3 regions of the Streptomyces sp. NPDC050617 genome follow, and region 1 is predicted to be linked to each of the others. Evidence: riboswitches for the same ligand, from Rfam matches in the RefSeq annotation. Region 1 holds a riboswitch; each other region holds the start of a gene.
What was found. A riboswitch is a leader RNA that binds a small molecule or an ion and turns the genes downstream of it on or off. The one in region 1 is predicted to bind cyclic di-AMP.

Region 2: it holds a riboswitch for cyclic di-AMP, as region 1 does, so the genes downstream of both, AB0I49_RS16790 (peptidoglycan DD-metalloendopeptidase family protein) here and AB0I49_RS10175 (NlpC/P60 family protein) in region 1, are expected to answer to the same signal.
Region 3: it holds a riboswitch for cyclic di-AMP, as region 1 does, so the genes downstream of both, AB0I49_RS20535 (C40 family peptidase) here and AB0I49_RS10175 (NlpC/P60 family protein) in region 1, are expected to answer to the same signal.

The regions. Positions count from the first base shown of each region.
Region 1 is NZ_JBFAIS010000005.1:351,830-359,093, reverse strand. Features, by position in the region: gene AB0I49_RS10185 (peptidoglycan DD-metalloendopeptidase family protein) at 1-346, shown strand, start outside; gene pcrA (DNA helicase PcrA) at 415-2,931, opposite strand; cyclic di-AMP (ydaO/yuaA leader) riboswitch at 3,267-3,432, shown strand; gene AB0I49_RS10175 (NlpC/P60 family protein) at 3,440-4,639, shown strand; gene AB0I49_RS10170 (hypothetical protein) at 4,680-5,033, opposite strand; gene AB0I49_RS10165 (NlpC/P60 family protein) at 5,505-6,605, shown strand; gene AB0I49_RS10160 (alpha/beta hydrolase-fold protein) at 6,654-7,264, opposite strand, start outside.
Region 2 is NZ_JBFAIS010000011.1:29,568-36,831, forward strand. Features, by position in the region: gene AB0I49_RS16785 (aldo/keto reductase) at 1-50, opposite strand, end outside; gene AB0I49_RS16790 (peptidoglycan DD-metalloendopeptidase family protein) at 151-1,503, opposite strand; cyclic di-AMP (ydaO/yuaA leader) riboswitch at 1,515-1,664, opposite strand; gene AB0I49_RS16795 (PP2C family protein-serine/threonine phosphatase) at 1,940-3,298, opposite strand; gene AB0I49_RS16800 (DEAD/DEAH box helicase) at 3,748-5,430, opposite strand; gene AB0I49_RS16805 (cold-shock protein) at 5,712-5,915, opposite strand; gene AB0I49_RS16810 (DUF6227 family protein) at 6,097-6,885, opposite strand.
Region 3 is NZ_JBFAIS010000015.1:8,165-15,428, reverse strand. Features, by position in the region: gene AB0I49_RS20545 (ATP-dependent Clp protease proteolytic subunit) at 1-579, shown strand, start outside; gene AB0I49_RS20540 (hypothetical protein) at 586-894, shown strand; cyclic di-AMP (ydaO/yuaA leader) riboswitch at 1,173-1,382, shown strand; gene AB0I49_RS20535 (C40 family peptidase) at 1,386-1,856, shown strand; gene AB0I49_RS20530 (ATP-binding protein) at 2,150-2,581, opposite strand; gene AB0I49_RS20525 (helix-turn-helix transcriptional regulator) at 2,805-3,710, shown strand; gene AB0I49_RS20520 (DUF397 domain-containing protein) at 3,720-3,944, shown strand; gene AB0I49_RS20515 (8-amino-7-oxononanoate synthase) at 4,007-5,149, opposite strand; gene bioB (biotin synthase BioB) at 5,298-6,476, shown strand; gene AB0I49_RS20505 (adenosylmethionine--8-amino-7-oxononanoate transaminase) at 6,469-7,264, shown strand, end outside.

The sequences.
Region 1 (7,264 bases):
GCAGGCGGGCGTCAACTGGATGTCCGTGCACACCGGCATCGACTTCCCGGTCGGCTACGGCACCCCCGTGATGGCCGCGACCGACGGGACCGTGCGCACGCAGTACAACGTCGCCTACGGCAACATGGCCATGGTGACCTCCCCCGACGGCACCGAGACCTGGTACTGCCACCTGAGCAGCAACAAGATCCGGTCCGGCACCGTCAAGGCCGGCGACGTCATCGCCTACTCCGGCAGCTCGGGCAACTCCACCGGCCCGCACATGCACTTCGAGGTGCGCCCCGGCAGCGGCGCGGCCATCGACCCGCTGCCCTGGCTCCGCTCCCACGGCCTCGACCCGACGTAAGGGCGGGCCCCCGCCGCGGCAACGGGCCGAGCCCCGTCACCGAAGCCCGGCCCCGCCCCGTACCGCCGTTACAGCTTCTCGACCGGCGCGTACCGCAGCAGCAGCCGCTTCGGCTTCGCCTCGCCGAAGTCGATCGTCGCCTCCGCGTTGTCCCCGCTGCCCTTGACCGTCACGACCGTGCCGAGCCCGAACGAGTCGTGCGTGACCCGGTCGCCGACCGCCAGCTGGACCACCGGACGGTCGCCCGCGCGGCGCGTCGCGAAGCCGCTCGGGCCCGCCTTGGAGCGCGACGAGGAGAGCGAGGACATGATCCCGCCGCCGGAGCCGCCGGAGCTTCCGGAACCCGACCGGCCGGAGCCGACCGCCCCCATCGACGCCGAAGGCGTCGCGGGACCGGTCCGCTTCCACTGCACATACTCCTCGGGGATCTCCTCCAGGAAACGGGAAGCCGGGTTGTAGGACGGCTGGCCCCACGCGCTGCGCATCGTCGACCGGGTCAGATACAGCCGCTCGCGCGCCCGCGTGATGCCCACATAGGCGAGCCGCCGCTCCTCCTCCAGCTCCTTGGTCTGGCCGAGCGCCCGCATGTGCGGGAACACGCCGTCCTCCAGGCCGGTCAGGAAGACGACCGGGAATTCGAGGCCCTTCGCCGTGTGCAGCGTCATCAGCGTGACGACGCCGCCGTCGTCGTCCTCGTCCGGGATCTGGTCGGAGTCGGCGACCAGGGCCACCTTCTCCAGGAAGTCCGCCAGCGTGCCCGGATTCTCCTCGTCGCGCTCCTGCTCGAACTCCAGGGCCACGGCGGCCAGTTCCTGGAGGTTCTCGATGCGGGTCTCGTCCTGCGGGTCGGTGGACGCCTGGAGCTCGGCGAGGTAGCCCGTACGCTCCAGCACCGCTTCCAGGACGGTCGCGGGCCCGGCGCCCGACTCGACGACCGTGCGCAGCTCCTCCATGAGGACGTTGAAGCGCTTGACGGCGTTGGCGGAGCGGGCCGCCATGCCGTACGCCTCGTCGACGCGGCGCAGGGCCTGCGGGAAGGAGATCTTCTCGCGCAGCGACAGCGCGTCGATCATCGCCTCGGCGCGGTCGCCGATGCCGCGCTTGGGGACGTTGAGGATGCGGCGCAGCGGGACGGTGTCCTCGGGGTTGGCGAGAACGCGCAGGTAGGCGAGGACGTCGCGAACCTCCTTGCGCTCGTAGAAGCGCACGCCGCCGACGACCTTGTAGGGCAGCCCGACCCGGATGAGGATCTCCTCGAAGACACGGGACTGGGCGTTGGTGCGGTAGAAGACGGCGACGTCGCCGGCCTTGGCGTCGCCCGCGTCCGTGAGCCGGTCGATCTCGTCGGCGACGAACTGCGCCTCGTCGTGCTCCGTGTCGGCGACGTAGCCGGTGATGGTGGCCCCTGCCCCGGCCTCGGTCCACAGGTTCTTGGGGCGGCGGTTCTCGTTGCGCTCGATGACGGCGTTGGCGGCGCTGAGGATGGTCTGCGTGGAGCGGTAGTTCTGCTCCAGCAGGATCGTCGTCGCGTCCGGGTAGTCCTCCTCGAACTGGAGGATGTTGCGGATGGTCGCGCCCCGGAACGCGTAGATCGACTGGTCGGCGTCGCCCACGACGCACACCTCGGCGGCCGGGACCTCGTCCGTGCCGGGGCCCACCAGCTCGCGCACGAGGGTGTACTGCGCGTGGTTGGTGTCCTGGTACTCGTCCACCAGCACGTGCCGGAAGCGGCGCCGGTAGTGGTCCGCGACGTCCGGGAACGCCTGGAGCAGGTGGACCGTGGTCATGATGATGTCGTCGAAGTCGAGGGCGTTCGCCTCGCGCAGCCGCGCCTGGTACATCGCGTACGCCTCGGCGAGCGTCTTCTCGAAGCCGTCGGCCGCCTGGCCGGCGAACTCCTCCTCGTCGATCAGCTCGTTCTTCAGGTTCGAGATCTTGGCGCTGAAGGACTTGGGCGGGAAGCGCTTCGGATCGAGGTCCAGGTCCCGGCAGACCAGCGCCATCAGCCGCTTCGAGTCGGCGGCGTCGTAGATCGAGAAGGATGAGGTGAAGCCGAGCTTCTTCGACTCACGGCGCAGGATGCGCACACAGGCGCTGTGGAAGGTGAGCACCCACATCGCGTTGGCCCGGGGGCCGACGAGGTCGCCGACGCGCTCCTTCATCTCGCCCGCGGCCTTGTTGGTGAAGGTGATCGCCAGGATCTGGCCGGGGTGCACGCCGCGCGCGCCCAGCAGGTGCGCGATCCGGTGCGTCAGCACGCGCGTCTTGCCGGACCCGGCGCCGGCGACGATCAGCAGCGGCCCGCCGCTGTGCACCACCGCGGCGCGCTGCTCCTCGTTGAGCCCCTCCAGCAGCGCGGAGGGGTCGATGACGGGCCGCGGCGCACCGTCGCGGTAGTACGCGTCGCGCGCCCCGGAGCCGCCCTGCCCCGAGGCCCGGCCGGACCGCTGTACGGGCGCGTCGAAGGCGCCCCCGAAGAGATCGTCCGGCACCGGCTCCGGTGCGGCGTCCTCGGGCGGCGGCGGGGGCTCCTCGCCCGAAGGCTCGAGATCCGCCAGGAAGCTGTCGTCAAAGAGGCTGCTCATCGCCCACCGAGTCTAGGCCGCCCCACTGACACCCGGCTCCGGCTGTGGAAAGACGGGCGAAAAGTGGGGGGAAGCGCGGGCGGAAAGCGGGGGGGAAGTGGGGGTGGAAGTGCGCGCGGACGGTACGGGCGAGAGGCGGCGTCCAGGGGGCGGAAGCAGGCGGGGTCGGGCGGAAGCAGGCGGAATCGGGCAGGTCACGGCGCGGGAGGCGCAGTCCCGGAAGGTTCCGGCATATCGAACACCAGCCTTCACAGCGGCACCACGCGTTGGCTACGGTGCTCGCTCAGGCAGCCCGTCCCCCCGCCGACGTCCGTCTGCACGGGCCGCCGACGCCGAGTCCGGCCGCGCCGCGAGGCGCCCGGAGCCGGGGACCCACACGCACCACCGGGGTGAATCGGTCCGTACGCACGCACAGCGCGCCCGTACGGACTGTAGGGCACAAACCTTCCAAACCCGCCCGAACCCGACAGCTAACCCGGTAGGCGGTCCACGGAAGGAGTCGCCTCCCTTGGCGTCGCACCGCAAGCCCCGCAGGTCCGGGTACGGGCCGCTCGACACGCCCGCCCGCCGCCGCACCGCCGTCGGCCTCACGACCGCGGCCCTGGCCTCCGCCACGCTGCTCTCCCAGACCGCGCACGCCGCTCCCGGCCGCCCCACAGCCCCCCGAACCCCCAAAGCCTCTGTCGAGGACGTCCAGCGCCGTGTGGACGCCCTGTACCGGCAGGCGGGCACGGCCACGCAGGAGTACAACGCGGCCAAGGAGCGCACGGACGCGCAGAACGGAAAGGTCGACCGGCTCCTCGACGACGTGGCCCGGCGCACCGGGAAGCTCAACGACGCGCGGCGCGCGCTCGGGGCGTACGCCGCGGCGCAGTACCGCGACGGCGGCATGAGCCAGACCGCGAACCTGCTGTTCGCCTCCGACCCGCAGAGCTGGTTCGACCAGACGCATCTGATCGACCGGATGACCGGCCGGCAGGAGCAGGCCGTACGGGAGTTCCGTACGCAGCAGAAGGCGGCGGCCAGGGACCGGGGCGAGGCGGTACGGAACCTGGCCGCGCTCACCGATTCGCAAAAGCAGCTGAAGGCGAAGAAGGAGGCCGTCCAGGGCAAGCTCGGCGAGGCGCGGGAGCTGCTGTCGAAGCTGACGGTCCAGGAGAAGGCGCGGCTGGCCGCTATCGAGAGGAAGAAGGAGGCGGCGGCCAAGAAGAAGGCCGAGGAGCTGGCGAAACGCCAGGCCGAGAAGCGGCAGAAGGAAGAGGCCGCGGAGGGCGGCGGCAGCGGCAAGGGGCAGGGCAGCTCGGAAAAGGGCCACAAGGGGGGCGGCACCGATTCCAGGGCCCCCTCAGGGACGCACGCCGCCAAGGCCGACAAGGCGATCGCCTTTGCTCGCGCACAGATGGGCAAGCCGTATGTGTGGGGCGCCACCGGCCCCAATTCGTACGACTGCTCAGGGCTGACCCAGGCGGCGTGGAAGGCGGCCGGCGTCGATCTCCCGCGCACCACCTGGGATCAGGTCAAGACCGGTACGCGGGTCGCCACGGACGATCTCCAACCGGGTGACCTGGTCTTCTTCTACGACGACATCAGCCACGTCGGCATGTACATAGGCGACGGGAAGATGATCCACGCGCCGAAGCCGGGGGCGAACGTGCGGGTGGAGTCGATCTACTACATGCCGATCTACGGGAGCGTGCGCCCGGCGTAGCGGAGGTCGCTCACGCCCCCGGGCGCCGGCTCTCAGCCGCTTACGTCCACAGCAGCGCGATGAAGATGTTGGCGACGGTCAGCGCCCCCACGATGCCGAAGACGGGCGGCTCCACCTTCTCGTCGTCCCGCTTCACATAGACCAGGCCCAGGATCACGACCAGGAACGCCAGCTTGATTCCGATCTTGACGGTGTTGAGCGAGTAGTCCTGGGCCTGGTCGAGGCCGACCAGCGCGACGCCCGTCACCAGCATGGTCAGCGCGCCGTGCAGCATCGCCGGGACCATGCGCGCCTCGCCCTTGCCCATGGCCTTCATCTGGGTGAGAAAGCCGCCGAGCAGGGCCGCGATGCCGATGATGTGCAGGCCGACGACGGTGTGAATCAGTACGTCCATGAGGCCCGACAGTATCCGGGGCCTTATCACCCACCGGCAGTCAGGTCAGCCTCATTCGCCGCTTCGATCAAGGGCGGCCGAAATCTTCCTGTACGAGCGCGAGTGGACCGATCACGTGCGGTCACCGTGCGCACGGTTTCATCCAATAGCAGTCATGCCCGCGCAGTCCCGTGACGGTCGGGCCTAGCGTCCTGCCCCAGGTGACCGGCTCCCCACTGTCACCGTCCGAACGACCGGGCCCCGCCAGGGCCCGTACCGCGCTCGGACGGCGGCTGTCGGCCACTACGCCGAGAAAACCCGGCGGCGGCCCGCCCCCCTATTACGGGCCACCGCCGGGCCGCCGCGGCGAACCGCGCACAACAGAAATGCGCAGTACAGGAAAGCGCAGGGCAGGAAAGCGCAGTTCAGCAAAGCGCGGAGCAGAAAAGCACAGAACAGAAAGCAAGGCACCGGAAGGAAGTGACGGCCCCCGTGGCCTCGCACCGCAAGCCCAAACGGCCCCGGCCGTACTCGCTCACCGGCCCCACCGCACGCACCGCGGCCACCCTCGCCCTCGCGGGCGCCGCCACCGGTACCGCGCTGGAAGGCACCGGACACGCCGCGCCCCGGCCCACCCCGGCCCAGGTCAAGACCGAGGTGGACCGCTACTACCAGGAAGCGGAGGCAGCCGCCGAGCGGTACAACGGCGCGAAGGAGAAGGCGCGCGCCGCCGAGGACGCGCTGGACGAGCTGCGCGACGAGGCCGCGCGCAAGACCGAGGGGCTCAACGCGGCCCGTAACGCGCTGGGGTCGTATGCCACGGCGCAGTACCGCGACGGCGGCCTCTCCCCCGAGATCCGGCTCGCGCTCTCCGCCTCCCCCGACCAGTACCTCGACCGCGCCGCGCGCGCCGAGCACATGGCGGGGCGACAGGCCGCCGCCGTGGAGCGCGTCGAACGCGAACTGCGCGGCGTACGGCAGGTACGCACCACCGCCGACTCCCAACTGGCCCGCCTCAAGGACTCCCAGGCCGAATTGGGCGTGCACAAACGATCCGCCGAGGGGAAGCTGGACGCCGCGAAGCGGCTCCTAGGCGAGCTGACGGCCGCACAGCGCGCCGACGTGCAGAACGACGGTACGAGCGTGAGCGACGGCGGGAACGACGGCGCGCCTGGTACGGACCGGGGCACGGCCGTACGGGCGGCGGACCGCTCGGCGGCGCGCGGCAGCGCCCAGGCCCCGACAGGGCGGGCGGCCCGCGCGGTGTCCTACGCGTACGCGGCGCTCGGCAAGCCGTACGTATGGGGCGCCACCGGCCCGTCCGCGTACGACTGCTCGGGGCTGACGCAGGCCGCCTGGCAGGCGGCGGGGGTGTCGCTGCCGCGCACCACGTACACCCAGATCAACGCGGGCTCCAGGGTCAGCCGGTCCCAACTCGCGCCCGGCGACCTGCTGTTCTTCTACTCGGGCGTCAGCCATGTCGGCATCTACGTCGGCGACGGCAAGATGATCCACGCGCCGCGTCCGGGGGCGCCGGTGCGGGTGGCGCCGATCGACCAGATGCCGTTCGCGGGCGCGACGCGCCCGGCGTGAACGGACAGCCCAGGGGGCGTGACCGCAAGCTGTATCCAGCCCCTTACCTCACGCCTTGAGCTGATGCGTGAGCCACTTGAAGACCTCCGGCACCTGCTTCCGCCAGACGACCGTGCCGTGCCCGCCCGCGCCCTTCGGGATCTTCTCCACGTGCACGGTCGTCGGCGCCTTCGCCGCCTGCTTGAGCGCCATCCCCGCCTGATAGCCGTCGCCGTCCGCGCCCGAGACGAACAGGGCGGTCCGCGGCGGGGTCTTGGCCTGCTGGAGGATCTTCCACGGGTTGTTCTTCTCCCGCAGGACCGGGTCCTTCGCCGTCAGCGCCACGGGCTCGGCGATCGGGTCGTTGTAGCCGGACAGGCTCACCCCGGCCCGGTAGCGGTCCGGGTGCGAGACGGCGAGCTTGGCGGCGCAGTGCGCGCCGGCGGAGTACCCGGCGACGGCCCAGCCGTCCGGCTTGTCCGCGGCCCGGAAGTTGTCCGTCACCATCTTGCGGACGTCGACGCTCAGCCAGGTATCGGCGTTGACCTTGCCGGGGACGTTGGCGCAGCCGGTGTCGACGTCGCCGAGCAGCGTGGTGCGCGGCGCAACGATGATGAACGGCTCCACCTCGCCCTTCTCCATCAGCGGCTTGAGCTGCGTGTTGACGTTCAGCGTCCCGA
Region 2 (7,264 bases), on a different contig from region 1:
CAGAGCGGGTGGACGGACAGGTTTCCGATCTTCTTGCGCTTCTCAGCCATAAGCCCATTTAACGCCTCGCCCGGACGCCTTTACGGTGCGGACGGACCCGTCCGTTCCGTTTAAGCCACATGGCCCCAAGAAACCCGCCGGCCCCGCCCGTTACAGCTTCAAGCCGTGCCCCCGCAGCCACGTCATCGGGTCCACCGGGGCGCCCCCGCCCGGCCGCACCTCCAGGTGCAGATGGGGGCCGGTGACATTGCCGGTCGCGCCGACCCGGCCGATGACGTCGCCCGTCTTCACCTTTCCGGAGGTCACGGAGATCGACGACTGGTGGCAGAACCACAGCTCAGTGCCGTCGTCCAGGGTGAGCACCGTGCGGTAGCCGTACGAACCCGCCCACCCGGCCTGCGTGATCGTGCCGCCGTGCACCGCCTTGATCGGCGTACCCGTCGGCGCCGCGAAGTCCTGCCCGGTGTGGTTGGCGGACCACATGTCGCCCGACTGGCCGAATCCGGCGGTAAGCGTGTACGAGCCGACGGGCAGCGTGTACGAGCCCGTCGGCTGAGCCTGCGCCGTGCCCTGCGCCGTCGCCCCCGGCTTCCCCTCCGCCTTCTGGTGGGCGGCCTTCGCGGCCTCAGCCGCCTCCGCAGCCTCCGCCGCCTTCTCGGCCTTCCGCTTGGCCGCCGCTTCCGCTTCTGCCTCGGCATCCGCCTTCCGCTTCGCCGCCGCGTCGGCGGCCTCGGCCTCCGCGGCTCGGGCGGCGGCATCACGCGACTCGTCGGCCGCGGCGGACTGCTGGTGCTCGGCCTGCTGAAGGATGCGGGCGCGGAGCGCCTCACCCGCGTCGGCGACGCCGTTCGCCGCGTCCTCCGCGGACAGGCCCATCCGGGACAGCGGCTGCTGATCCGCAACGGAAGCCTCAGAAGCCCCCGCCGTCTCCGGAGCGGAGTCGTCCGCTACGAGCGAGCCGATGCCCGGCAGGTCCTCGACGGCCGGCAGCTTCCCCGGCAACTCGCCCACCTGATCGGCCAGATGCGCCAGGTCGGGCACGGATATCGGCGGCGCCGGGCGGTCCTTGGCGCTCGCCATGCCGCCCGCCCCGACCGCCGCGATGACACCGACGCCGAGCACCGCTCCGCTACGGGCCATCGTGCCGCCGCGCTGCTTGCCGACCCGGTGCTTGCCGCGGGCCGGGCCCGCGGGGTCCTCGGCGGGGTTCCACTCCTCCCACAGCTCCGCGCCCCGCTCCCCCGACCAGCCCTCATTGGGGTCCGCTTCAGCGTCCACTTCAGCGTCCGCTCCACCATCCGCTGCGAAGTGCGCGGCGGCGGCGTGGGCGTCGGGGACCGGGCCGGCCTCAACGGTCTCGAAACCGGAGGCGGATGCGGCAGGCTCGGCAAGTACGGCGGGTTCGTACGGGGGCTCAAACGACCGAGCGTGCGTCGGCTCGTACATCGACTCGTACGCCGGCTCGTACATCGGCTCGTCGAGGGCAGGCTTGTTGGACGCCACGGGGGCGCACTCCTTTCCTTCCTTCTCGCCTACCGGGTTAGCTGACGGGTTCGGAGCAGGAAGGTCTCCTACGGGCCCCTTCTCGCGAAGGCGTCCGACTCACCCCAAGGTTGGTGGTTCCCCGGTTCCCTGGTGCCTCGTGTTGCCGGTGCTGCCGATGGTGCTGGGTACGTACGGTGTTGCCGGTGTTGCTGGTGCCTGCGGGATTCGGCGAAGGCGCACGGTGCCGCCTCTTGCGGCGGTTGTGACGACCGCGCTGCGTTATCGAACGTTAATAGAAGCGAGACCCGGATACCAAGCTGTTGCCCGTAATCCGCGCAGGCTTTGGTGAGGACTTTATGGACACGCGTCGGCGAAAGCGGTCGAGTCGTCGCAGCAGCCGAAACCCCTCGGCGGCGATCGTGCACCAGTCGTTATGCGCAGTGATCAAGATCCACTACGCACCGTGTTCCCGATCCCCGGCCCCCGGCAGCCGCCCCGCTCCGCCCCCGCTCCCGCCTGGACCCGCGCTCCCGCCCCCGCTTGGGCCCGCGCTCCCACTCCGGCCCGCGCCCCCGCTCGGGCCCGCGCCTCCGCCCCCGCTCCCGCCCCGCCGGATCGCCAGCAGGGCCATATCGTCCGACGTCCCCCCGCCCGTATGCCGCGCGACATCCGCCGCGAGTTCCTCCAGCAGCAGGTCCGGCCCGTCGAACAGCCGCCCGTTCAGCCGGGCCTGCGGATCGTAGAAGACGCCCCGCTCGTCCCTGGCCTCCGTCACCCCGTCCGTGAACAGCAGCAGCGTCGTTCCCGCCGGAAAGTCCCATACGTCCACCCGGTCCGGCCATACGCCCAGGTCGCCCATGCCCAGCGGCAGCGCCGGCACCTCCGGCGATGCCTCCACCGCCTTGCCGTCCGCGTACAGCAGCAGCGGCGGCGGGTGGCCGCGGTTCACGACGCGCAGCACCGCGCCATCCGACTCCGGCCCCGATACCGGCTCCGACGCCGATTCCACCCCCGTCACCGCCCCCGACTCCGACGCCGACTCCGACTCCGATCCCGCCCCCGGCTCCGCCCCCGTCACCGCCACCTCCGCGAGTACGGCCGTGGTGAACCCCTCGAACTGGTCCAGCCCCTCCCGTCTCGCCCCCTCCCGCTGCAACGCCCGCTCCAGCCGCGCCGCGAGCGCTTCCAGGGTCGCCTCCTGCTCCGCCGCCTCCCGGAACGCGCCGATCACGACGGCGACCGCCTCGACCGCCTCCAGTCCCTTGCCCCGGACGTCGCCGACGATGACGCGTACGCCGTGCGGAGTGTCCTGCACCGCGTACAGATCGCCGCCGATACGGGCGTCCGCCTGCGCCGCCACATAGCGCGCCGCGACGCACAGCCCCACGCCGATACTGGCCGGGGGCGTCGGCAGCACGGCGCGCTGGGCCGCCTCCGCGATGCCGCGCGCGGACTCCAGCTGCTGGTCGCTGCGGCGCACGATGCGGTTGATGCCGAGCGCGAGGATGGCGACGGTCAGGACGGTCGCGGTCTTGGTCGCGGTCTCGAAGGAGTTCACCGCCCGGTGGTACGCGTTGGTCCCGGCCGCGGCGGCCACGGCCGCGACGGCGACGGCCGCCGTGCCGCGCCGCCCGAAGAGCGGTGCCGCGACCAGCGGAGCGGCCGACAGGAAGGGGGCCCCGGTGTACTTCGGCGGGGTCAGGACGTCGAAGAGGACGCCGCCGACGATGAGCACGGCGGGGAGCCAGAGCGCCAGGCGGTTGGCGATCACGGCGCGGCGGGAGAGCCCGTTCGCGGACGGTCGGGCGGACATCCCCGCGGACATCCCCATGGACGGTCGCGAGGACACCCCCGCGGGCGCGCCCTCGCGTCCCCGGCTGCGTCCCCGGCCTCCGGTGCCTCGCTTCCCCACCGTTCTCTCCTGACCGGTCCGTCCCGCGCGGCGCCTCTCCCAGGCTTCCGGGCGCCGCCGGTCCCGGCGACCGCTGCTCGTCCAATCGGGTGGCCGCCGACCGCCCCCGCCAAACGGGGCCGTCGACGGCGGATCGAAGCGGGCTACGGGCGTACGCGCTGGTCAGGGCGTGCGTCGGGGAGCGTGCGAGCGGCCCGTACAGGCGCGCACGTCAGGAGAGCCGAGCGCGCCACGACACCGCGCGCCCCGCCACCCCCACTCCACCCCACCTCAGCGAGAAAAAGACGAGAAAGAAGAGAAAGAAGAGAAGAGAAAGGAGAAAGAGAAGAGACGAGAAAGAACAGCAGCCGTCAGGCCGCCGAAGTCCGCCCCCGCCCGCGTCCCGACCCGCCATTGCCGCCGCTGCCGCTGCCGCTGGAGCCGCGCCCGTTACCGCCGCGCCCGCCGCCGCCGGAGGCCGTACCCGCGCCCGTTCCCGTACCCGATCCCGAGCCCTGGAACGTACGGCCGCGACCGCCGCGGCTGCCCCGGCCACGACCGCCGGAGCCCGACGCCGCGCCCGAGCCGGAACCGCCCCCGGAGCCCGCGCCCGGCCGCGAGGGCCGCGACGCGCCCGAGGAGCGCGAGGACCGCGACTTCGGCTTGCCGCCCTGGGGCTGCGTCGGCGCCGGCGGCGTGATGACGACCGGGACGCCGCTGGGCACGCGCGCGCCCGTGATGCGCGCCAGTTCGGCGTCCTCCGGCCCCACCTTCGCGACCTGCGGAGTGATCTTCGCCGTGACCATCATCCGGCTCATCTCGCGCCGCTGCTCCGGCAGAACGAGCGTGACGACGGTGCCGGACTCGCCGGCGCGCGCCGTGCGGCCGCCGCGGTGCAGATAGTCCTTGTGGTCGACGGGCGGGTCCACGTTCACGACGAGGTCGAGGCCGTCGATGTGGATGCCGCGGGCGGCGACGTTGGTCGCGATGAGCGCCGTGACCTGCTCGGTGCGGAACTGGTCCAGCGTGCGGTTGCGCTGCGGCTGGCTCTTGCCGCCGTGCAGCGCCGCGGCCCGTACGCCGCTCGCCAGCAGCCGCTTGACCAGTCGGTCCGCGCCGCGCTTGGTGTCCACGAACATGATCACGCGGCCCTCGCGGGCGGCGATCCGGGTCACGGCGTCGCGCTTGCCGTCGTCCGAGACGTGCAGCAGGTGGTGCTCCATGGTGGAGACCGCGCCGACGGACGCGTCGACGGAGTGCGTCACCGGGTCGTTCAGGAAGCGGCGTACGAGCCGGTCGACGTTGCGGTCCAGCGTCGCGGAGAACAGCATCCGCTGGCCGTCCGGCCGCACCTGGTCGAGGAGCCGGGTGACCTGCGGCAGGAAGCCCATGTCGGCCATCTGGTCGGCCTCGTCGAGGACCGTGATGGCCACGTCGCCGAGCGCGCAGTCGCCGCGCTGGATGAGGTCCGCGAGGCGGCCGGGCGTGGCGATCAGCACCTCGGCGCCGCGCGCGAGGCTGTTCGCCTGGCGGCCGATCGACATGCCGCCGACCACCGTGGCCAGCCGCAGGTTGACGGCCCCGGCGTACGGCGTGAGCGCGTCCGTGACCTGCTGCGCGAGCTCGCGGGTGGGGACGAGTACGAGCGCCAGCGGGCGCCTGGACTCGGCGCGCCGGCCGGCGGTGCGGGCCAGCAGCGCCAGCCCGAAGGCGAGGGTCTTGCCGGAGCCCGTACGGCCGCGGCCCAGGACGTCCCGGCCGTGCAGCGCGTTGGGCAGCGTGGCGGCCTGGATCGGGAACGGCTCGGTGACGCCCTCCCGGTCCAGCGTGGCGAGCAGGCCGGCGGGCATGTCCATCGCGGCGAAGGTCTCCACGGGCGGGAGCGCCGGGGTGGTGCTGACGGGCATCGCGAACTCGCCACCCTCGGACGCGGCCGGCCGCCGGTTCGGCTGCCGGCTGCCGGAGGGACGGCCGCCGGACGGCCGGCCGGCGGCGGGACGGCCGCCGGAGGGGCGGGAGCGGGGCGTGCGGGCGGGGCGTTCGGAGCGGGTCATTCGAGAGGACCTTCCCTCAATGGGGTGGCACGCCTCAGGAACGACTTCGCGTCGCGAGCCCGTACCGGGACGGACGGGCGCGGAAAAGCCGGGGCGCGCGGTGAACTGGGCGGTGGAACGGCGGTGGAGCAATGGTGGGCGGCGATGGGGCGACGGTGCGGCGACGTGAGCGTGATGAGCGGCGATGAGGCGAAAAGCGGTGCCGCGACGGTGGAGCAGCGATGGGGCCCGCACCCAGCGGTGCGGGCCCCATCGTGGTGGTGCAACGTCCGATCGAGTGATCAGGCGGCGACGATGTTCTCCGCCTGCAGGCCCTTCTGGCCCTGCGTGACGTCGAAGGTCACCTTCTGGCCCTCAAGCAGCTCGCGGAAGCCGGTGGAGGCGATGTTCGAGTAGTGGGCGAAGACGTCGGGGCCGCCGCCGTCCTGCTCGATGAAGCCGAAGCCCTTTTCCGAGTTGAACCACTTCACGGTGCCGGATGCCATGTCTATCTCCTTCAATGGGGTGGGCCCCACACCGGAATAGACCGGCGAAAAACAAAAATGCGCCTTCGGCTACATAACCGTCAGGCGCACACGAGTTCATGGGTACCACAACTGCAACTCGAACAATCGTAGCACGCCTCGGCCCCGGCTCACACCAGGAGCCGGGGCCGGGGGATTCGGATCAGAGTTCGACGCCCTTGGCGCGGGCGTGCCGGTCGGCGGCGACCTCGGCCTCCGCCTCGTCCAGATAGACCTCGCAGACCAGCCGGCCGCCCTCGGTCATGTTGTGCTCCAGCTCCCAGAGGCTGACCTCGCCGCCGCCCTCCAGCAGGAAGGCGTGCTCGTAGAACCGGCACCAGGTCGTGTCCCGCCCGCAGCCGCGCCGCCGCGGCTTGGTGATCAGCGAGATGTGGTGGCCGCGAGCGTCCTGGAGCAGCTCGCGGACGACCTCGCCGGGCCCGTCCTCGTTCTCCGCGCGGCGCAGCAGCCGACGCGCGTGGTCCGGCGAGTCCTCGGCCGCGTACTCCCGGCGCGGCTGCGTCGGCACCATGGCCAGCAGCAGCTCCTCCGCCAGCCAGGGCGGCAGCTCCTCGGCCTCGGAGGCCGGGCCGCTGCCGCCGATCCACTCGTGCACGCGCCGCTCGGCGCGGTCCAGCGCCGCTTCCTCCGCGTACACCTCGTACAGATACCGCTCGTCGGGGCCGGCGTCGTGCTCCAGCTCGTACAGCAGCAGGCTGCTGCCGTCGGCGAGCAGGAAGATGTGCCGGTACGTGTTGCACCGCAGCGGCCGGGGCAGCTCGTTGCGCTGCCGGTACGAGCGGAGCTCGGCCTGGTGCATCAGCGCCGTGCCGAGCCGTTCCAGTATCGACTCGTCGATCTCGAACCCGTTCTGGGCACGGGCCAGCAACTCCGACAGCTGCCCCGCGGGCGCCCCGCACCCGCCGCCTTCACCCACTCGCGAGCTCTCCATGAATCCGCACCTCCCGGCTCTCGCCGAACCCGCCCCGCACAAGTTGGTCCCGCGCACTTACCGTAGCGGCGCGAACACGCACCACGGGCCAGATTCGGCCGAAGTGCCTCCGTATCCACGTCACTTCGGCATCGCGTGCGTACCGCGTTCGCACGTCAGAAGGGGTACGGGGGGCGCGTGGGGGCGCGTCGGCCGGATTCCGGGCGCTGCCGCCCGCCCAGCACGCGGGTCGCACACTCGCCGCGAAGCGCGCCGCACGGACGCTGCCTCGCCTCGCGGGTCGGAGGAGATTTCCTCGACCGATGAGAGTGGGACATCATCAGGGGCTCGAACCCTGCACCAATGGATTATCCGGATTGCCCTGCGTCACGCCGTCCGC
Region 3 (7,264 bases), on a different contig from region 1:
GACCCCTACTCCAAGCTGCTGTCCGAGCGGATCGTCTTCCTCGGCGCCCCGATCGACGACACCTCGGCCAACGATGTGATCGCGCAGTTCATGCACCTCGAACACGCCGCGCCCGACCAGGACATCTCGCTCTACATCAACTCCCCCGGCGGCTCGTTCTCCGCCATGACCTCCATCTACGACACGATGCGCTACGTGTCGTGCGACATCGAGACGGGCTGCCTGGGCCAGGCGGCGTCCAGCGCCGCCGTACTGCTGGCCGCGGGCACCCCCGGCAAGCGGTTCGCGCTGCCGAACGCGCGCGTCCTGATCCACCAGCCGTTCTTCAGCGAGCCGATCCAGGGGCAGACCTCGGACCTCCAGATCCACGCCAGGGAACTGCTGCGCACGCGCGAGCAGCTGGAGGAGATGCTCGTACGGCACACCGGGCAGAGCGCCGGGCGCGTCAGCTCGGACATCGAGCGCGACAAGGTCTTCGACGCCGCGGGCGCCGTGGCGTACGGGCTGGTGGACCACCTGGTCAGCAGCCGCAAGGCCAACGGCGCCGCGCCGGGCGCCGGCTCGCCCGGCGCCCGGTGAGCTCCGGTGCTGCCGCCCGAACTGCCGCCGCTGCCGCCGCTCACGCGCGCGGAGAGCGAGCTCGTCGACCGCTATCTGGAGGCGGTCGACCTGCTGGGCCGCGTCAACCCGGCGCGCGGCCACGACACTTACGCCGCGCTGCGGGCGGCTCAGGCGCTGGCCGCCAAGGCCGCGGGGCTGCGCGACGCGCTGGCCGTGATGCACGAGCGCGGCGAGAGCGAGCTGCACGCGCCCACGCTGGAACGTGCCATGCGGGTACTGGACGGGGAGCGGCGGACGGGCCGGGTGACGATGCCATCGGGTCCGGTGAGTTGACCCGCAGGTAGCTCAATGCCCATCCCCCGATAGGCGTATACGGGCCTGGACGATTCGCAGTGATCAACTTGCGCGATGCGCGCGGGTACTGGTCGGGCGGCGATACCGCACCGCTGGTGCGGGGCTGCGTACGGTTCGGGACGCGGAACGAAATCTCCGCGCGTCCACCCGAACAGGTCAGTCGTGACCAGCCTCACATAAGGCGATTTCGGCTCGGAATTCGTACCAGGGATGCGTCAAGATCCCTGAGACGACAAGCCCCCGCCTCCGCGGGGCGGTCCGGGCGGACGCCGAGTCCTGCCGCCGTGCCGGGCGTCTGGTCGACAAGAGTGCATCGGCAGGAGTGGAGGACCCGAGCACGGCGGGGGCCGCCTGATCGACGAAGTGCGACAGGCGGTCCCCTCGGGGTGAAGCCGCGGACGCGGCCGGGCAACTTCGCCAGCCCGAACCCGACAGGTCATCCTTCACAGGCGGTTGACGAAGGGTCGCGCATGACAGCGCACACACGCCCCCGACTGCTGTCCAGGACCGGCGCCGCCTCCGTACTCACCCTGGCCGCCTTCGGCGCCGCCGCTCTCCTGCCGAGCGGCGCCCCCGAGGCCGAGGCCGCCACGGCGTCCACCAAGGCGCTGCGCGTAGCGGCGTCGAAGAAGGGCTCCCCTTACCGCTACGGGGCGTCCGGCCCCTACCGCTTCGACTGCTCGGGCCTGACCCTCTACTCCTTCAAGCGCGCCGGCAAGCGGCTGCCGCGCACGGCCGCCGCGCAGTACAACCGCGCCCGGCATGTCTCGGCTTCCTCCCGCAAGGGCGGCGACCTGGTCTTCTTCCACTCCCGCGGCGGCGTCTACCACGTGGGCATCTACGCCGGCAGGGGCCGGATCTGGCACGCTCCGAAGAGCGGGACGGTGGTGCGCCTGGAGAAGATCTGGTCGCGGAGCGTCAGTTACGGGCGCGTGGGCTGACGGGCCGCCGGGCACCCGGCGATGTCAGTGACCGAGGGTAGTTCGAGCGCGCCAGGACAGCGCCCGTACGTCCCTTGAGGAGTCACATGCCGTTTCCCGGTCCGAGGGTGGGATGACCCCGCTCGCCTCGTTGCTCACCGACCTGGCGAAGGGGGTCTTCCCGCCCTGCACCACCACCGCGACGCCGTCCGGGCGTGGACGCACCCCGGCAGCACGGCCCCGGCCGACGCCTCGCGACGGCGGTCCGCCATCAGGTCCCGGCCGGCGGGCCCCGGGGCGGTCGTCCGGCCAGGTCACAGAGCCCGTGGGCTCGTCCAGGGCAGGGTGATCCATACGGTCTTGCCGCCGTCGGGGGCGGGGGTGATGGTGAGGGTGCCGCCGAGTTCCTTGGTGAGGGTGCGGACGATGACCATGCCGCGGCCGTTGTCCTGCTGGACGGCGGCGGGGAGCCGCCTGGGGCGGCCCGGATGGCTGTCGGCGACGCCGATGCGCAGCAGTTCGCCCCGGTCGAGCTGGACGACCACGGTGAAGACGGGCGACCGCCCCCACGTGTGCTGGACCACGTTGGTGGCGAGCTCGGAGACGATCAGCCGGACGATGCCGCCCGCCTCGGTCCGCTCCGGCAGGCCCCATTCGGCGAGCACGTTCGTGACGTGGCTCCGGGCCGCGGAGACCGAGGCGGGCACGGTCGGCAGAGAGACGGATGCTTCCTGCAGGTCTGCCATGGCGGCGTTGTTCCTTTCCCACCCGGCCGGTTTCCGGGGCGTTGCGCGGTGAAGTGTGAGTGCCCCGGACGGCTCTCCGCGACAGATTGCCATCGATGGTGTCGCCCCCGCGGCAATCCAGCCGGATGTGCATATATCTGTCGCTCAAAGCGGTGAACTCTGCGACGGGAGACCGTATTTGCGCGGCACACTGGCGCATTGACACCGAGTGAAAGGAGTCATCATGGGGAACGGTCCTGCGGTGCGCCGCCGCAAACTCGGCGCGGAACTGCGGCGACAGCGCGAGACGGCCGGGCTCACGAGCCGTCAGGCAGCGGCGGCGGTGGGCTGGCACCAGTCGAAAGTCAGCCGTATCGAGACCGGTCGCAGTGGCGTGAAACCCGCCGACGTGGTGCGACTCCTGGACGCGTACGAGGTGGTGGACGCCGAACGGCGCGCCCTGCTGACGGCACTGTGCAGCCCCGGCCCCGCGGACCGGAACGGGGCGCGGAACACCTGGTGGTACGCGTACGGCGACCTGCTGCCCGCCGAGTACCGGGACTTCATCTCGCTGGAGACCGCGGCCTCACAGGCCCGCACGCTGGAGACGACCGTGGTGCCGGGGCTGCTCCAGACGCCCGAGTACGCGCGCGCGGTCACCCGGGCGGCGCTGGGCGACCCGCCCGACGAGCAGGTCGAGGAGTTGGTGGCGGTGCGGATGACCCGGCAGGCGGTGCTCCGGGGGGCGTCGCCGACGCGGCTGTGCGCGGTCCTCGACGAGGCCGTGCTGCGGCGCGCGGTGGGAGGCCCGGGGGTCATGACAGGGCAGTTGCGAAAGCTGCTGGAGTTCGGCGCGCTGCCCAATGTGAGCCTTCACGTGCTGCCGTTTACCCATGGCGGCCACATTGGCATTACCGGGCCTTTCGTAATCTTCTCCTTTTCGCCCATGGCCGATCTGGATGTGGTCGTTCTCGACCATTTGACGGGCAGCGTCTACCTTGAACGGAAAGAGGACCTCCAGGCGTACTGCACCGCGTTCGAAACCCTGCGGGCCCGCGCCCTGCCGCACGACGCATCGTTGAATTTCATCACCGAGATCAACGCCGAGATCAACGTCAAGGCCAACGCCGAGACCGACGTCGGCGCCTGAGGAGGCACCATGTCCACCACGCCATGCCCGCTGTCCGGTGATGCGGAGCTGCTCGGCACCGCCTGGCGCCGCAGCAGCCACAGCACCGGAATGAACAACTGCGTCGAGACCGCCGCCACCGGATCCGGCCTGCTCGTGCTCCGCGACTCGAAGGACCCGTCCGGTCCCGTCCTGCTGTTCTCCCCCGCCGCCTGGAACTCCTTCGTCGGGGCTGTCCGCGACGGCTCCCTCTGACGGTCCCGGCGGGCCGGGCAGCCCCTGCGCCCAGCCGTTCCGACGGCTTCGAGAACCACTGATCACGAGGGCGGCGCGGTCCCCACGACCGTGGCGACCGCCCGCTCCACCTGCTGCTCCGTCAGATCCGCCCGCGCGGTCAGCCGCAGCCGCGACACCCCGTCGGGCACCGACGGCGGCCGGAAACACCCCACGGCGAGCCCCGCCCCCCGGCAGTCCGCGGCCCACCGCACCGCCGCCTCGGGCGACGGGGCCCGTACGGAGACGACCGCCGCCGACGGCCGGGGCACCGCGAGCCCCGCCGCCGTCAGCCGCGCGTACAGCTCGTACGCGACCCTACGCACCCGCTCCGCCCGCCCCGGCTCCCCGGCCAGCAGCTCCAGCCCGGCCAGCGCCGCGCCCGCCGCGGCCGGGGCGAGGCCGGTGTCGAAGATGAACGTACGGGCGGCGTTGACCAGTTGGTCGATCACCTTGGCCGGGCCCAGCACCGCGCCGCCCTGGCTGCCCAGCGACTTGGACAGCGTCACGGTGGCCACCACGTCGCGCGCGCCCGCGAGCCCGGCCGCGTACACGGCGCCGCGCCCGCCCTCGCCCAGCACGCCCAGCCCGTGGGCGTCGTCGACCAGCAGCGCCGCGCCGCTCGCCCGGCAGGCGGCGGCCAGCGCGGGCAGCGGCGCCGCGTCGCCGTCCACGGAGAAGACGGAGTCCGTGACGGCCAGCGCCGGGCCGCCGTGCGCCGCGAGCGCCGCGCGGACGGCGTCGGGCGACGCGTGCGCGACGACCGCCGTCCCGGCCCGGGAGAGCCGGCAGCCGTCGATGAGCGAGGCGTGGTTGCCGGCGTCCGAGACGATGAGGGCGCCGGGGCCGGCGAGGGCGGTGACGGCGGCCAGGTTGGCGGTGTAACCGCAGGAGAAGACCAGTGCGGCCTCGAACCCGCAGAACCCGCGCAGCCGTTCTTCGAGCCGGGCGTGCAGCTCGGTGGTGCCCGTGACGAGCCGCGAGCCGGTCGCTCCCGCGCCCCAGCGCCGCGCCGCGTCCGCGGCGGCCGCGGTGACCTCGGGATGCCGGGCCAGCCCGAGGTAGTCGTTCCCGGCCAGGTCGATGAGCGGGCAGTCGGCGGGGCGCGGCCGCAGGGTCCGTACGAGCCCCGCCCGCCGTCGCCGGCCGCGCTGCGCGTCGATCCATTCGAACGGGTCCTGCTGCATCGGCCGTCCCTCGTCGTTCTGTGGGGTTTGCATAGAACGTAGCCCTCGTGACGCGGGGTCAAGGTGCGGCAATACACACACCTCGCTCGACGGCTCTTGTATCAATCCTCCATAGTGCGAGGGTCGGGCCTGAGCGAGGATCAGCAGCATGGATCTTCTGCGCACATTGGTGGACAAGGGGCTGCGGCGGGAGCTGCCGACCCGTGAGGAAGCCCTCGCCGTCCTGTCGTCCGGCGACGACGAACTCCTCGACGTGGTGGCCGCGGCGGGCCGGGTGCGCCGCCACTGGTTCGGCCGCCGGGTGAAGCTCAACTACCTCGTCAACCTCAAGTCGGGGCTCTGCCCGGAGGACTGCTCGTACTGCTCGCAGCGGCTCGGTTCGCGGGCGGAGATCCTCAAGTACAGCTGGCTGAAGCCCGAGGACGCCTCGAAGGCCGCTGCCGCCGGGGTGGCGGGCGGCGCGAAACGGGTCTGCCTGGTGGCCAGCGGACGCGGGCCGAGCGACCGGGACGTGGACCGCGTCTCCCGCACGATCGAGGCCATCAAGGAGCGGCATGAGGGCGTCGAGGTGTGCGCGTGCCTCGGGCTGCTCTCGCGCGGGCAGGCCGAACGGCTGCGCGCCGCCGGCGCGGACGCGTACAACCACAACCTGAACACCTCCGAGGCGACGTACGGCGACATCTGCACCACCCATGACTTCTCCGACCGGGTCTCGACGGTCCAGCAGGCGCAGGCGGCGGGCATGTCGGCGTGCTCCGGGCTGATCGCGGGCATGGGCGAGAGCGACGCCGACCTGGTGGACGTCGTCTTCGCCCTCCGCGAGCTGGACCCCGACTCGGTTCCGGTCAACTTCCTCATCCCCATGGAGGGAACGCCGCTCGCCGGGGAGTGGAACCTCACGCCGCGGCGCGCGCTGCGGGTGCTCGCCATGGTGCGGTTCGTCTGCCCGGACGCGGAGGTGCGCCTCGCGGGCGGGCGCGAGGTGCACTTGCGCAGCCTCCAGCCGCTCGCGCTGCACCTCGTCAACTCGATCTTCCTGGGCGACTACCTGACCAGCGAGGGCCAGGAGGGCAGCGCGGACCTGGCGATGATCGAGGACGCGGGGTTCGAGGTGGAGGGCGCGGACACCACGACGCTGCCCGCGCACCGGGCGGACGCGCCCGCCGCGCCCGCCGCATCCGCCACATCCGCCACATCCGCTCACGCTCGTACGGACCGCTCCGACGCCGGTACGCGCCCTGACGCCCGTACGGACTCCGGCCCCCGTACGGACCTGGTCGCGGTGCGCCGGCGGGGCGCGGGCACGGATCTGCCGCCCAATGCCTGAGCCGCTCACCCCCGCCCGACTGCTGGCCCTGGACCGGCGGCACGTCTGGCACCCCTACGGTCCGATGCCGGGCCGCCAGGAGCCGCTGGTCGTGGAGTCCGCGGCCGGGGTGCGGCTGCGGCTCGCCCAGCCGGCCTGGGGAGCGGACGAGCTGATCGACGGGATGTCGTCGTGGTGGTCCGCGATCCACGGCTACGGCCACCCCGTGCTCGACGCGGCGGCGCGCGGCCAGTTGGAGCGGATGAGCCATGTGATGTTCGGCGGGCTCACGCACGAGCCCGCCGTGCGGCTCGCGGCCCGGCTGGTGGAGATCACCCCCGCCGGGCTGGAACACGTCTTCCTCGCCGACTCCGGATCGGTGTCCGTCGAGGTCGCCGTGAAGATGTGCCTCCAGTACTGGCGCTCGGTCGGCAGACCGCGCAAGCAGCGGCTGCTGACCTGGCGCGGCGGCTACCACGGGGACACCTGGCAGCCGATGTCCGTCTGCGATCCGGAGGGCGGCATGCACGGCCTGTGGCAGGGAGCGCTGCCCCGGCAGGTCTTCGCGGACGCGCCCCCGGCGGGGTTCGACGCGGAGCCGGACGCCGGGTACGCGGAGCATCTGCGGGGCCTGATCGCGCGTCACGCCGACGAACTGGCGGCGGTGATCGTCGAGCCGGTGGTGCAGGGGGCGGGCGGCATGCGCTTCCACTCCCCCGCGTATCTGCGGGTGCTGCGCGAGGCGTGCGACCGGCACGGCGTGCTGCTGGTGCTGGACGAGATCGCGACCGGGTTCGGCCGGACGGGCC